Lentisphaera araneosa HTCC2155: one gene and its partner. The protein of the gene in region 1 binds, or shares a complex with, the protein of each later gene. Links are inferred from orthologs where the notes say so. Each region holds a gene or a part of one and is shown in the gene's direction. Other genes may lie near its edges.

The links.
Region 2: the proteins of mnmG (region 1) and mnmE are in contact, whole or in part, in a solved structure (PDB 9HIP), measured with the Escherichia coli proteins. The link is inferred for Lentisphaera araneosa HTCC2155 from one-to-one orthologs.

The regions. Positions count from the first base shown.
Region 1 is NZ_ABCK01000023.1:23,676-31,798, reverse strand. Bases 2,889-5,821 are described here. They hold mnmG (tRNA uridine-5-carboxymethylaminomethyl(34) synthesis enzyme MnmG), read left to right. Parts: upstream 2,889-3,406; coding sequence 3,407-5,236; downstream 5,237-5,821. Other genes in these bases: LNTAR_RS18860 (hypothetical protein), read right to left, coding at 5,290-5,821; lnt (apolipoprotein N-acyltransferase), read left to right, coding at 2,889-3,249. Also shown: LNTAR_RS18875 (ABC1 kinase family protein), read left to right, coding at 1-1,474; more of lnt, read left to right, coding at 1,531-2,888; more of LNTAR_RS18860, read right to left, coding at 5,822-5,904; LNTAR_RS18855 (hypothetical protein), read right to left, coding at 5,974-6,744; LNTAR_RS18850 (ExbD/TolR family protein), read right to left, coding at 6,737-7,204; LNTAR_RS18845 (MotA/TolQ/ExbB proton channel family protein), read right to left, coding at 7,204-7,851; LNTAR_RS26090 (NAD(P)-dependent oxidoreductase), read right to left, coding at 7,914-8,123. UniProt on the Escherichia coli protein: NAD-binding protein involved in the addition of a carboxymethylaminomethyl (cmnm) group at the wobble position (U34) of certain tRNAs, forming tRNA-cmnm(5)s(2)U34.
Region 2 is NZ_ABCK01000008.1:6,495-12,934, forward strand. Bases 1,055-4,000 are described here. They hold mnmE (tRNA uridine-5-carboxymethylaminomethyl(34) synthesis GTPase MnmE), read left to right. Parts: upstream 1,055-1,821; coding sequence 1,822-3,180; downstream 3,181-4,000. Other genes in these bases: LNTAR_RS09705 (hypothetical protein), read left to right, coding at 1,055-1,818; LNTAR_RS09715 (valine--pyruvate transaminase), read right to left, coding at 3,181-4,000. Outside these bases: LNTAR_RS09700 (Gfo/Idh/MocA family protein), read right to left, coding at 1-842; more of LNTAR_RS09705, read left to right, coding at 928-1,054; more of LNTAR_RS09715, read right to left, coding at 4,001-4,437; LNTAR_RS09720 (InlB B-repeat-containing protein), read right to left, coding at 4,570-6,440. UniProt on the Escherichia coli protein: Exhibits a very high intrinsic GTPase hydrolysis rate. Involved in the addition of a carboxymethylaminomethyl (cmnm) group at the wobble position (U34) of certain tRNAs, forming tRNA-cmnm(5)s(2)U34.

The DNA.
Region 1 (8,123 bases):
CGCATTTACTGAGCTCGGCCCAACTTTCATCAAGCTCGGCCAAATCTTAAGCACGAGAGAGGACCTAGTCGGTGAGCAACTCGCAGCCGAACTCAAACTTCTACAGGACTCCACTACGCCTGACAGCGCTGAACAAGTTCGTGAAACTATTGAAGATGAACTCGGCAAAAAAGTCGAAGAACTCTATGCTGAATTTGAATTCGAATCTTTTGCCTCAGCTTCAGTTGGACAGGCGCACTTCGCAAAACTATTTGATGGCACAGATGTCGTCGTAAAAATCCAGCATCATGGCATTGAAGATAAAGTCGTCAAAGACCTTAGCGTTTTTTCAAAAATTTTGCAGTTAGCTGAAAAATATGACTCTGGCCTCGCTTCCTACCAACCAACAAAGATCCTCGAAGACTTTAAAAAAAGTCTCTTCCGAGAAATGAATTTTGAACGCGAACTTCAAAATATGGCTAAAATCGGCAAAAAATTTGCCGATGATAAAACAGTTCACATCCCCCACACCTACAAAGAGCTATCATCTCAAAAAGTTATCACCATGGAACGCCTTTATGGTATGAGTGTTTCAGAATTAAAAACTCACCACCACCTCCCTGTAACTCCTGCGGAAATTGCAAAAAATGGCGCCCTCGTCTTCCTCAACATGATACTTCGTGACGGAGTCTATCACGCTGATCCACACGCTGGAAATATATGGATCCTTAACGATGGACGCATTGGCCTTTTAGACTTTGGTCTCATTGGCATTATTGATGAAGAATACCGCGAAATGATTGAGGATGTGGGTTTTGCCGCTTTGGATCAAGATGCTCAACTCATTACTGATTATGTTCTACGTATTGGCAAATGTCAACCCAAACTAAAGCGCGATGAACTGCAGGCAGACATAACCGAATTCCTTTACGAATTCCAAGTTGAAAACCTCGAAGACATTGATTTTAGCGGGGCTTTAAAAGAAGTATCACGCATAATTCGCACCTACAAAATTATTTTACCCAGCAACATATCTTTACTCATCAAAACCCTCATCATGCTTGAAGGAACATCACGTTCACTCGACCGTAACTTCAATTTTATCCCACTGATCAAAAGCTTCCAGATTCAAAGACTCAAGGCTCGCCACTCTCCCTTGCGAACATATAAGAAGCTCAAGAAAAAATATAAAGAGTGGGATCGCCTTATCGAAATGATGCCTCGGGAACTCATCCATCTCGTTGAAAACATGAAGGCGGGTTCCTTTGATGTAAAACTTGAGCACCGAAAACTCGATGCAGTTATCAACCGACTCGTCTATGGCATTATCATTGCCGCTTTGTTTATCGGTTCATCTCAACTCATTGGCCAGCGTATCCCCCCAATGATTTTTGAAATCTCTATTCTCGGATTCATGGGCTATGCCACCTCATTTGTGCTCACGATCAAACTCCTCTTGTCTATTCGTAAATCTGGTGACCTAAACGGCAAATAAGCTTTGACTTATCTTTCTTTATCTTTAGATTGAAGAGTCAATTTGGATACCCATTCATGCCCAACGAAAACCCAACCATCACCAACAAGGTTCACCCGCTTTTAAAAGCACTAATTGCTTTTGCTTTAGGCTTATCAGTCAACCTTTGTTTCGAGCCCTTCAACTTACATTTTCTTGCGTGGTTCGCATTAATCCCCCTTCATCTGCTTGGCTTAGGCCGGCACGACCGTGGAAATTTTTATATTGGCTCGGCATGGGGCTTCGGCTATTTCCTAGGCACCTTTTACTTCCTCTACCCCATCTTCCTATTATGCCCCCTATTGGTCGCCTTAATTTGGACGCCTATTCCGGGAATATGGCTCTATCTCACTTGTAAACTACGTCATTACTTGCTCTTCCCAAAAGCCAGTGAAGAACACGTCTCTGCCCCTCATTACAGACGCATACTTAACTTGCGCTCAAGTTATAAACTTTTTATTGCAGCTGCCGTGCTTTGGTCATTTTTTGAATGGGTCCGCACATGGCTTTTCACTGGCCTCCCATGGAATAGCATTGAAGTCAGCCAAGTTTATCAATTACATTTCTTAAAAAACGCCTCTTTCATCGGAGCCAATGGCCTTGCCTTCCTTATATCGCTCATCAACTTCAGCCTCGCCATCCTCTTGGAAATTTATCTAGTGAGAAAGAGCGCAGAAAAACAAAACTTACCAAAAAGTTTACCTAAATTAAAAAACTACTATAGCCTTCCCATATTGGCCTTGATCACATTATTGCTCTCCACCATCATTGCCGACAAACTTCAGCCCGAAAATAAAGCTGACTCAACTATCCGCGTCGCGATGATACAGGGCAATTTCAAACCCTACTTCAAACCGCTAACTTATGAAGAGTACCAATTTCATCATCAAACCTACAAAAATTTAAGCGAAGCGGCAATTCTTCAGAAGCCTGACCTCATAATTTGGCCAGAAACTCCCATGCCCTCAAGCTACCAACGCGATGCCGCCTTCCCCGAACTTGTTCGTTATCTAAGTAAAAAAGCCAATGCTCACTTGCTCTTTGGCACTGGTATGACTGATGTTAACCCTCAAGACCCTGAGCATAAAAAATATTATAATTCTGCCCTCATCAGCGATCCCAACGGTGACATCATTGCTCGCTACGATAAAATCCATACCGTCCCCTATGGCGAATACTTACCTGGACGTTATTTAATGAGCCATGAACTCCACGAGAAATTAAATAAATTCCGCCAAATGGGCCCTAGCCTTAGCCATGGAAGCGAATTCTCCGTATTCCCCCTCGCCAAGCAAAGTCGCATTGGTATCAACATTTGTTTTGATGATGTATTTGAAAATATATCGCGAAGCTTTGCCCGCAACAATGCCAATATCCTCTGTACAATCACTAATGATTCATGGTTTGGAGAAACCGCTGGTGGAGCTCAACACTCCGCTCACAGTATTTTTCGTGCCGTTGAAAATGGCCTCCCCTTTTTGCGATGTGGCAATACTTGCGAAACCATGTTGGTCTCATCTAAGGGCAAAGTTGAACAGCTCTTACTCAACCCTGAGAACGGCTCACGCTTCACTCGTGGTGTGCTTTTTACTGAACTCGACTTTTGTGTTAACCCTGAAAAAACCTTCTACAATAAACTCTATTATTTAACACCCAGTTTCCTAAGCTTTGCATCTCTCTTTATTTTTGGCTTTATGCTCCTGCAATTTCTCAAAAGAAAGAAAGCGCTTAATGAAATAGCTCTCGAGGAAAGTTAAACCTCGTAAAAAGTGACATCAATAACACCTCAAGTCCATCTAAGTCATTCATTTGTAATTACTATCAGTCATTTAAACAAAAAGCTAAGAACTTCATTTTTTCTTGACAAACTCACTTATTCGAGTACAATCCTCCCCAAATAGACAGGATTTAAAAATGAAAAATTATGATGTTATCGTTATTGGCGGTGGCCACGCAGGCATAGAAGCTTCACTCGCTTCTGCTAGAATGGGTGCTGAAACTCTGCTAATAACGCAAAATTTAGACCACATCGGGCAAATGAGCTGCAATCCAGCGATTGGTGGTATTGCGAAAGGTCATGTGGTGCGTGAAATCGATGCCATGGGTGGTGAAATGGGCCAAAATACTGATGCCTCTGCACTACAATTCCGCATGCTTAATGCTTCACGTGGCCCTGCGGTTTGGTCACCTCGCGCTCAGTGTGATAAAGTACTTTACCAAAGACGTATGAAGCAACAATTAGAGAAAACTGAAAAGCTTCATACCCACCAAGCTGAAGGCCTCTCCTTTGTTACTGAAAAGAGTAAAATCATTGCCGTCCAAACTCAGTTTGGCGACAAGTTTGAAGCCAAATCTTTTGTTCTTTGCTGCGGAACTTTCATGCGCGGCCTTATGCACTTTGGTCCCCAACAGCTCCCTGGTGGACGTACGGGCGACACTGCCGCCGATGCTATCTCTGAGTCTCTCAAAAATGACTTGGGCTTAGAACTCATGCGTTTAAAAACGGGAACACCTCCGCGCGTCTTAGCCAAGACAATTGATTTTGAGAAGCTTGAAAGACAAGATGGAGAGTGTGGCGAATTTTCTTATTGGCCTCGTGAAAAAGAATACGAGACAATTGACCGCGGTGGCATCCCGCAAATGCCTTGCTACATTGGCAGAACAAGTGCAGAAACAAAACAGGTCATTGCAGACAACTTGCATCTCTCCCCCATGTATAATGGTTCGATTGATGCGATTGGCACTCGTTATTGCCCCTCTATTGAAGATAAGATCCACCGCTTTGGCGACAAGGATTCACATCAAGTTTTCCTCGAACCAGAGGGTGTTTTCACTGAAGAGTATTACCTCAACGGCATTTCGACTTCACTTCCTGTACAAATTCAAAATAAAATCGTTCACAGCATACCTGGTTTAGAAAAGGCAGAGATCGCTCGCTACGCTTACGCGGTTGAATACGATGTGGTTTCTCCTCACCAAACGCAAAACTCTCTGGCCCTCAAATCTTGGCCCAACCTTTTTGTAGCTGGTCAAATCAATGGCACTAGTGGCTACGAAGAAGCTGCGGGCCAAGGACTTATTGCTGGGGCAAACGCTGCGGGCTTAGTTGCTGGCAAACCACCATTAATTCTTGAACGTGATCAAGCTTATATCGGCGTGATGATTGATGACTTAGTCACAAAAGACATCTCTGAACCTTACCGACTCTTCACTTCACGTGCAGAGTACCGCCTCCTACTTAGACAGGATAATGCCGATCGTCGCCTCTCTAAAATTGCTTATGATTATGGCTTACTGCCTTACGAGAAATACAAAATCGCTAAAGACAAAGAAACTTTAATCGACGATGAAATTGAGCGCCTCAAAAACGAGCGGCATCATGGCAAAAGCTTATGGGAACATTTGAGTTCCCATAAAAACACTTACGAATCAGTTGTCGGTGAAAGCGACCTCCCTGACGATGTTAAGGAGCAGGTACAAATTGACGCTCGATACGAATGCTATATTCAACGCGAGAAACAGCAAGTGGAACGTCAAAAACGCTTAGCCAAAAATCCTATCCCCGAAGATTTAGATTACCTAAATATCACCGGACTTGGTAACGAAGCTAAGAACAAACTCAGTCGCTATCGTCCCGTAGACCTCGGGCAAGCTGCACGAATTGACGGCGTGACACCGGCGGAAATTGGCTTGATCCAAGTGCATATCAAACGCTTCGAAGAAAGTAAGAAAATTAAATCCTAGACATAAAAAAGCGAAGCAAGAAATTGCTTCGCTTTTATAAAATGTTGTAGGTTTCAACCATCTAAATCTTCATCTACAAAACCATCGCCTGCTGCGAAGTATTTATCTTCATCTACAATAATGCCAGATGGATTACGACCCATTTCATCAATTCGTGTTGCCGCAGCTAAATCAGAACCAAGTGAAGGTTTGGAGTAAACAACTGTCGAACTAGGATCCGCCACTTTTTCAGGTGCCTGTTGAATAGCTTGATCATTTTTATGTACGATATCTTTATCAAAGTCTTCAAATTCATCTTCATCCACTTTAAATTTGGGCTTCTTAATAACAAATAAGTAGGCTAAGGCACCAACAATAAGGAGAATAACAACACCACCGATCGCCAGTATAGTGAGCAGTGACATACCTTTGCCAGTTGAATATTTCTTGCCTTGGAAAGTTTGAGCTTGTCCAACGTTAATAGTTTTTTTCTTTTTCTCAATTTTCTTAACTGGCTTTAACTCTTTTAACTCTGGCGCCGCTTCTTCACCCATATCAGGTGCATGCTCACCTGCCAAGTCATCAACGTAGCCTGAGTCGTCAAACTTTAACTCTGGACTGACGTTCTGAGCAGAAGCCGAACTCACGAAAAAAAAGAATAAAAATATTTTAAAAAGTGTGTTTTTCATACATTACCGTAATTTTTCCCTCAATGTAATTGTAGATCATATAAAAACAATCATTTGCCCCTATAATCACTACTTTTTTAAACTGGAAAAAGCGAATCTCCATTCAATTAAATAAAATGCGGTACTTTCTCCGCTACGATCACCCTTTTTATGAGTAATAGAGCTTAAAATTTTATCTTTATAAAACTGACGAAGTAATTGTTTTGAAAAATCATTTTCTAGTTTTCGCACGCCACAGCTATGAACTAAATCAACCTGCATTTCATCATCTTCAATCTTAACGCTCAATAAAGTAGGTCCCTCGAGTTCTTCTTTTGAAACATCTGTAAATAAAACAAGCAATGCTTCATCTGTATAATAAGTATTCTCAACTGGCACTTCGTCAACAAAAACCAACAACTCGGCCAAACCCTTCTTAAGCTCAAGCTTAGGCAAATCTTCTTCTAATTCAGGCAAGGGCCATTCTTTTCTGATTGTGGATTCTAAATTCAAAGTGAGTGAGTTTTGAGCTTCGGGAAAATCTTCTTCAGAATAAAAGTCAGCCTCTCTAATTTCCATATCAGGCAACTCTAAAGACGGTAAATCAATTTTTTCATTTAACCAAACCGAAAAACCCTGCTCATGATCAGGCATATAAATAACGCGGGGATCCTCATCTAGTTCTTCGACACTTTGTTCAAGAGGCGACCGTAAAATAAGCTTTTCATCTTCGTCCATTTTTGTAAGAGAAGGTGTATTGAGCGAGTCTTGGAAATTAAAGAAAAAGAAAGGACTCACAAATAAAATAATGACTACCAAACTTATAATAGTCACCCTAAGTGATTTATTGGATTTACTCACTCTTTATAACTTCTTTCTCGAGCTTACTTGTGACTAAGTTCACCTCAATGTTCATATGCCTAACGATATCTAGAACAGTGATCACATATTCATAAGGAACTGCTTTATCCGCTTTCAAGGAAAGCACAGGACGGCGTTGAATTGAACGTCCATTCTCTTCGATATTTAAGGTTTTTTCTTGAACCACTTCCACCAAACTCTCTTCGAGTTTTTCCCAAGGCACGGGCTTGTTATTAAAGTAAGGCAAATATTTACCTTCGTGATCGACAATGACAACAGACAACTTATCTGTCGCAACAAGCCTAGCACTACTCGCAGTCGGCATCGTCGCCTTAAGCCCCTGCTGGAAATCCAAGGAAGTAGATACTAAGAAAGCAAAAAGAATCAAACTAAACACAGAGAGTAGACCCGTCATCGAAACAGGTTTACTTCTATACTCTAATTTGGTCTCAAAACGCATTAATTAAGGTCTCTATCATCACTAATAAATTCACCGCTGCGAATGAAATACATCATTTCATAAGCCGTCTTTTCCATATCTCTCAAGATTGAACGAATACGCGATAAATAAACATTATAAATCATGTAGGCCACGAACGAAACCGTCATGCCACTGGCTGCTGCAACAAGAGCTCCGCCAACATAAGGCGCTAAATTTGTAAGATTAACGAAGCTCCCCTCTATACCAATTTGGCGAAAAGCTTCAATCAGCTTTGCCACTGTACCCAAAAGCCCTAAAACTCCGCAACCTTGTGCGAGAGTCGCAAGTACATCCATGCGTTTTTCGAGGCGAAACTGTTCGTTGCGAGCGGCCTCTTGAATTGCGCCTTCTAAAATAACTGGCTCATCTTTCCTGTGCAAAATAGCCACACGAATAATTTGAGAAATCGCTCCGGGAGTATCATCACAGTGACTGACGCACTCGATCACATTACCCTTTTTTAAGTTGGAACAAATGCCCTGCATAAAGTCAGTACGATCAATATCCGTACTGTGAAAGTAGTAAAAGCGCTCAACTGCAAGCACAACAATTATTATTGCCAAAACCATAATGAGCCAAACAAATGGCCCTCCATCTTTGGCTAAATTCAAAACAAAATCGATCATCTAAAGTATCCCAAAATTAATGCTAACCAAGTTTAACCTCGTGACTAGGCTTTTCAATCCACTTAAGCCTTGAGACTCGGAAATTGACCAAGTTCAAAACGCCCTATAAACTCAGCCACAAATAGGTGTAAATAATCTTCATATGTACAAGAATTATGCGGTGTCAGCAATACTTGCTTATGCGCATATAGTGGTGACCCCTCACTCAGAGGCTCATTGTAAGTGACATCTAAGCCCGCGAAAGAACTTGGGTTTTTACATAGGAAGCTGAG
Region 2 (6,440 bases), on another replicon or contig:
CTTGGTATGCCATCTTTTATTTTTAGTGAGAGCCCGCCTTTGTCTCCATAAACTCTTAATCTAAGAGAATTAATTTCTCCCGTGGCCCAGCGACTGAGGTGGAAAGAGCCTAGAGCGCCACCTTTCATTTCTGCCATAATGACTGCTGAATCGCTTGCGTCGAGTTGAGTGTCGCCTAAGCGATTGCCTGGGACGTCTTTGCGAAAGGATCTTTTGGAGACATCAATCGTATTGATTTCACCAGCTATAAAATCAACACAATCCAATAGGGTGAGGCCTAGGTCATCAATAACACCATGGCCACCAAATTTTTGAGTCATTCGCCATAAAAGGGATTCTGAGGTTTTCCAATTACCTAAAGTGTGCGTGCTCAGCCAAGATTGTAGGTAACTAGCTTCAATATGCATGATTTTTCCTAAGCGACCCGCTTTTACGAGGTTGGCAGCTTTGTGTACTTCGGGGATGCCGCGTGTTTCGTAGGATACTATGTTCACGAGTTCGGCTTCGTTGGCGAGTCTAGCGAGTTTAGCGGCGTCACGTGAATTGTTGGTGAGAGGACGTTCACAGAGAATGTGAACTTTGTGTTCGATGGCGATGAGACAGGCCTTCAGTTGAGCGTAAGGCGGTACTGCAATGATGATAGCGTCGGGTTTTTCGCGTTGCAGCATATCTTCAATATTTAGGTAGAGATTTTTGATTTTATGTCGCAGAGCAAAATCTCTTGCTTTTGAGTGGGATACGTCACAGCACGCACAGAGTTCAACCCCTCTAATTGCATCTAATTCTTGAGCGTGTAAATCTGCAATGGCTCCAGTGCCAGTTATTGCGATACGAAGGCTCATGCTAGGTCCTGCTTAGTCTTGACAAAGGGGGTGGTCCAGTTAAATTGGGCGAGTTTTAAAATCATAATTTATAATTGGGATCAATGTGATGAAAATTTTAAGGAAAATAGTCCTTGTGTTTATATTGTCTGTGAGCTTTTTTGAGCTTCAGGCGCAGGTTCAGTATGGTTTGTCATTTGATCGTGAAAGATACCTTCAATATGAGAAAATCCAAGTGACCTTTACGGTAGTTAATAACTCGGGTACACGTTTGACTTTCGGAGCAAATGAGAGGAGTGGCAAGTTAAAGATACTTGTTGTTGACCCTGAAAATCGCTTAGTTCCAGCATATGATAAGAAGTTTAATCCAGTGAATGGTTTAGTTTTAGCGGCGGGTGAAACTAAATCTTTGGTGTTTAACATAAATGAACATTTTTCAATGACGCGGCTGGGACGTTTTAGTGTTTCGGCATCGATGACTCACCCAGCTTTGACTGGTTTAGCTTTTGAGACTAAACCTAAGATCCTCAATGTTGAATCGGGGACCGTCTTAAGGAAGAAGACTTTTGGTGTGGTTGACTTAGAGGATAGTAATGTAATTCACCCGAGGAGTTATGAGATTATCTCGTTCAAGGAAAAAGAGGGGGATATCGTCTGTTTAAAAGTTTATGATAAGCAGTGGGTTTACGCTTTACTGCGTTTGGGGCCTTATGTAACGGGGGTGAAAGTGAATCATGACGTGGACACTTTCTCAAATATTCATACGATGATTCAGGTTAAACCACGCGTATTTATTCATATGGTTTTCTCTGATACTGGGTCTATTAAGCAGTTTATTGTCTATCGTGCGACTTTTGAAAATGTTCCAGTTATGGTGCGTGACTCAAAATTGGGAACCGTGAGAATTTTTGGTGGGGAAAAGCTCACAGAAGGTGAAGACTATATCCGTATCGGTAATACACTCGAACTACGTAACGTAGATCCTGATCTTAATTAGATCATGGATCATGATACAATTGCGGCATTAGCAACTGCGCCTGGTGGAAGTATAGCCATTATTAGAGTTTCAGGGTTAGATGCCTTGAGTGTAGCTAAAAAAGTTTGGCGTGGAAAGACGAATCTAGAAAATAATGAAAGACGTTTGGTTCTTGGTCAAATGATCGACCCTGAAACTCAAGAACCTGGTGACCAGGCGATGGCAGTTTATATGAAAGGGCCTCAAACTTACACGGGTGAGGATGTTGTTGAGTTTCAATGTCATGGCGGTAATTTCACAGCAAAGCACACCTTAATGTGCACTCTGAAAGCTGGAGCTCGTGCCGCAGAAGCGGGAGAATTCACGAAAAGAGCTTTTGTGAATGGTAAGCTTGATTTGACTCAAGCTGAAGCTGTCATGGATGTTATTAGTGCGGGTTCTGAGAAAGCGATGCAAATTGCAGTTAATCAATTAAATGGTCGTTTTGGTAATGAAATTCGTTCTATGTATGATGGCCTCTCTGATTTGTTAGCGGAATGCGAGGTTCGCATGGACTTCGTTGATGAAGATTTAAATTGGACTCCGCCTGAAACAATGAATAAAACCTTAAATGACGCAAGTACGCTCATGGCTAAGCTTTTAGAGGGACGTAAGGATGGGGAAGTTCTTCGCGATGGAGTCAAAGTTATTATTGGTGGTCCACCAAATGCAGGTAAATCCAGTTTGATGAATCATGTGCTGGGGCGCGATCGCGCGATTGTCACAGATATTGCAGGTACCACTCGCGATACTTTGGAAGAATATACAAGAATTCGTGGGATTCCTCTTAAAATCACCGATACAGCCGGGATTCGTGAAGCAGAAGATATTGTTGAGCGCACAGGTATTGAGCGCAGCAAGCAGGCGTTGAAAGAAGCACAGCTCATTTTGTGGTTAATGGATCTATCGCGTCCACTTGAAGATCAATTGCCGCCGGAAGATTTCAAATCAGATGCACCTTTGATCGTTATTCTCAATAAAAGTGATATTGCTCTCGAGCAAGAATTGCCGAGTTATTTCAATCAAAGTCATGTGTCACATGTCAGGGTTTCAGTTAAATCCGAAGATAACCTCAACCGTTTGTATGACCTCATTGAAGAGGCGGTTTGGCAAGAGGATCACCATCATATCCCTGATGTCGCCGTTAATGCGCGTCACGGTGTGCTTCTAGAGCAAGCAGTCCAGCAAATTGATGATTGCCAAGCCTGTATTGATGGAGAGGCTTGGGAGTTAGTTTCCGTGCATTTACGCGGAGCCTTGGATCCCTTAGGTGAAATTCTGGGTTTAACACTGATGCCTGATATTTTACACACAATTTTTGGCCGTTATTGCATAGGTAAATAATTAATCGTAAAGATTGTTTATTTCTTCAGCAATAATTTTAATCCCTTGTTCCACCTGTGAGCTTTCGCTTGAGTAAGTCATCCTAATACATTCGTGTTGATGGGGCCAGTTATCTTCTGCTAATCCGGGGAAGAAATGATGGCCAGAGACAACTAAAACATTTTTATCTTTTAAGCGCTCATAAAGTTCTTGTGAAGTGATAGGCAGCTTGTCGAACCACAGCCACAGGAACATGGCGCCTTCAGCTTTATGGATATGCCATGGGATATCTGCACGTAAGTGTTTGTGGAGAAGTTTTATGGCTGTGCGTGCTTTTTTGTGGTAGTAAGGCTTAATAACGTCTTCACTTAATTTAGCGATGTTCTTACTTTCAACTAAATCTAAAGCTAGTTCTGCGCCAAAGCTACCAGGTGCAAGACTCATGACTGAATTCATGGAAGCTAAGGTTGAGATGACAGATTTATTTGCAATGACAATGCCTGTTCGAGCGCCGGGCATCCCCAATTTGGATAAACTTAAACACATGATAAGTGACTCGTTCCATTTGGATTCAATGTCGGTAAAAATGATGCCCGGAAAGGGGGCTCCATAGGCATTATCAATAATGAGTGGAATGTCGTGTTTGCGAGCTAGGTCTTCTAATTGTTTAATTTCCTTGTCAGTGATGACATTGCCGGTAGGGTTAGTGGGACGTGAAACGCATATAGCCGCAATAGTATCATCAATATTTAAGGCTTCAAAGTCGACATGGTACTTAAATGTATGTTGATCGATGTGTTCAATTTTTGCTTTCCGTGACGTGAAGACGCCATCTTCAATGGACGAATCTCCATAGCCAATGTATTCAGGAGTTAAAGGGAAAAGGATTTTTTTGATATTTCCATCATCATCACGTCCGCCAAAAATGTTGAATAGGGAAAAGAAAGCACTTTGGCTTCCTGAGGTGAGGGCAATGTTATCCTCAGTTACATCCCAGTTGTATTCTTGCTTGAGGAGCTCTGCAAGTGCTTTGCGAAAGCTGAGGTTGCCTTTTGGCCCATCGTAATCACCTAGCATTTCTTCGAATTTTCTATCTGAATCGAGGAGTGATTTCATGCTTTGGCGTAAATAATCTTGGACTGCAGGTATATGGCTCGGATTACCACCGCCCATCATGATCATGTCTTTGTTTTCTCTTAGGGCTTTGCCTAGTTCATTCATTAATTCGACTATGCCAATATTGGAGGAGAATTTATTGCCTATACGTGAAAATTTCATATACTCTGTGTTCTTGATTGATAAAACTATACTTTAGGAGGCTTATGCACTTGATCAAATAAGTGTCATAAGTAAAATCTAAAAAAAAGGCCGATCATGAGGATCGGCCTTTAAAGTTAGAGGGAGTTGCTTTTACTTTTTATTAAAAGTCCAAGTAACCGTGCTTATTTTCGCTTGATTCAGCTGGGTCATGCTACCGATGTGAGAAATCTCGAGGTAATCGATGCTCTCTTCAGGAGATGTAACCTGGAAGTTAGTGTTTTGTTCGCAAACTTCTTCGCCAGGAGTTACCAATGCGTTAGCAGTGATTGAGTATCCTGGGTAGTCCATGTGAAGTTCGGCTGCGTGTGTACCAACTTTCCAGCCTTCATCACTTGGCTTTGGAACTGCAAAAGTTACTGAATTTTCTTGTTCAGCAGGCTCAGCCAGTTCGCCGTTGAAAACAACATAGCCAGTGGGGTGCATTTCTTCGAAAATACTTTTTCCGAGTGTTACACTTGTGGGGCGTTGGAATTCAGTGAAAGTAGCTGGGCCGACACTGAAGTTGTGGCCGATTTTACCTTCTTGTGCAAGGAGTTTAGAAGATACAATGAGTTGATTGTGCTTCACTTCAAAAGTTCTTTCAATCGCACAGCCAAAGTCTGCATTAGAGCGGCTGGTAAGAATTACTTTACCTAATGATGCAGTAAGTTCTGCAGCAGGAGCGCCATCAAATTCATAGGCAGGTGGGAATTCTCTTTTCAAGAGCATGTGATTGAGTTCAACTGGAGCTACCCAAACGCGTGAGCCACCAACGTCATTCCATTGATTGAGTGCTTCGCCTCGTGAAAAACTTTGACCTGCAAGATCTTCGTTGAGCCAAAGAGTATTTTCTTTGCCACCAGGAGTGCCCATGTAGATAACTCTTCCGACGTCAGGAGAAATGATGATTTCGAGTTCTTTGCTCGCCATGCGGATGCAGTTTTTCCATCCCATGTACTCAGTGAAGTCAATTTTAGCATGTCCTTTTTCGAGCATGTCTGGCGCTTCAATGTGAGTTAGAGCTAGTTTATCATGTTCTTGGATTTGTTCTTTGAGTGGAGCTACGTCTAAGACATTACGTTCAGCAGGACTATTGTAGATAGTGCCAGGAATATTGTTCTTGGCTTTTTGGTGAGAGTAATATTCGTTTTTAGATTCAGAAACTACTTCGCCTTCGTTACTCTTGATTGTAAGAGTGTTTGGCTTGGGGTTAAAGTCAGCAATTACAGTCTTCGGCTTATCGGCAACGATGTCTACTTCGCTGTCTTCAACGTTGGCTGTTTGAATATCACCAGCCCAAAAGAAGCTTTCGCCATCTTTAACTGGAACAGTGATGTTATCGACAGAGTCACCTTTGTTGAGCCAGTAAGTACCAAGAAGTTCTTGACCATCGCCAGATTTTTTGATAACTTTAACGAGGACTTGTTCAACCCAGTTGACATTAACTTCTTTGTCGCTGTCAATAGTTACTGTGCCAGTCGCAGGGACAGCAATGAAGCGTGTGCCTTTGATGTCTTCGGTAGGAGAGCTGACAGCCCAAGTAACTTCGCTACCACGAGCATGAGCACCAGCGCCAGTGATTTCACCATGTTCACTATTGACATTTAAGTTAAATTCTTTCTTTAAGAAAATAGCTTTGGCATTAACAGCGCCATCAACAGTAATTGTCACAGGGTTTGTTTGAGCAAGCTCCTCTGTGATACCTTCCCATTTTACAAACTCGAATTGATCATCTTTTGGAGTGGCCATGAGTGTGATTTCTTCGCCATGAGCTAACCAGCCTGCAGGTGATTCAACACTACCATTTCCATTTGAAGTACTCTGAACGAGAAATTCATGTTCCCATTCGAGTGTGATATTGTGATTGTCGTTAAGGACTGCAGAGCCACTTTTTTCACGTGCAACCATGCGCTCGTTTTCGCTGAGTGCTACAGGTGAAGCAACTGACCATGCAACTTTAGATCCGCGTTCGTAGGTACCAG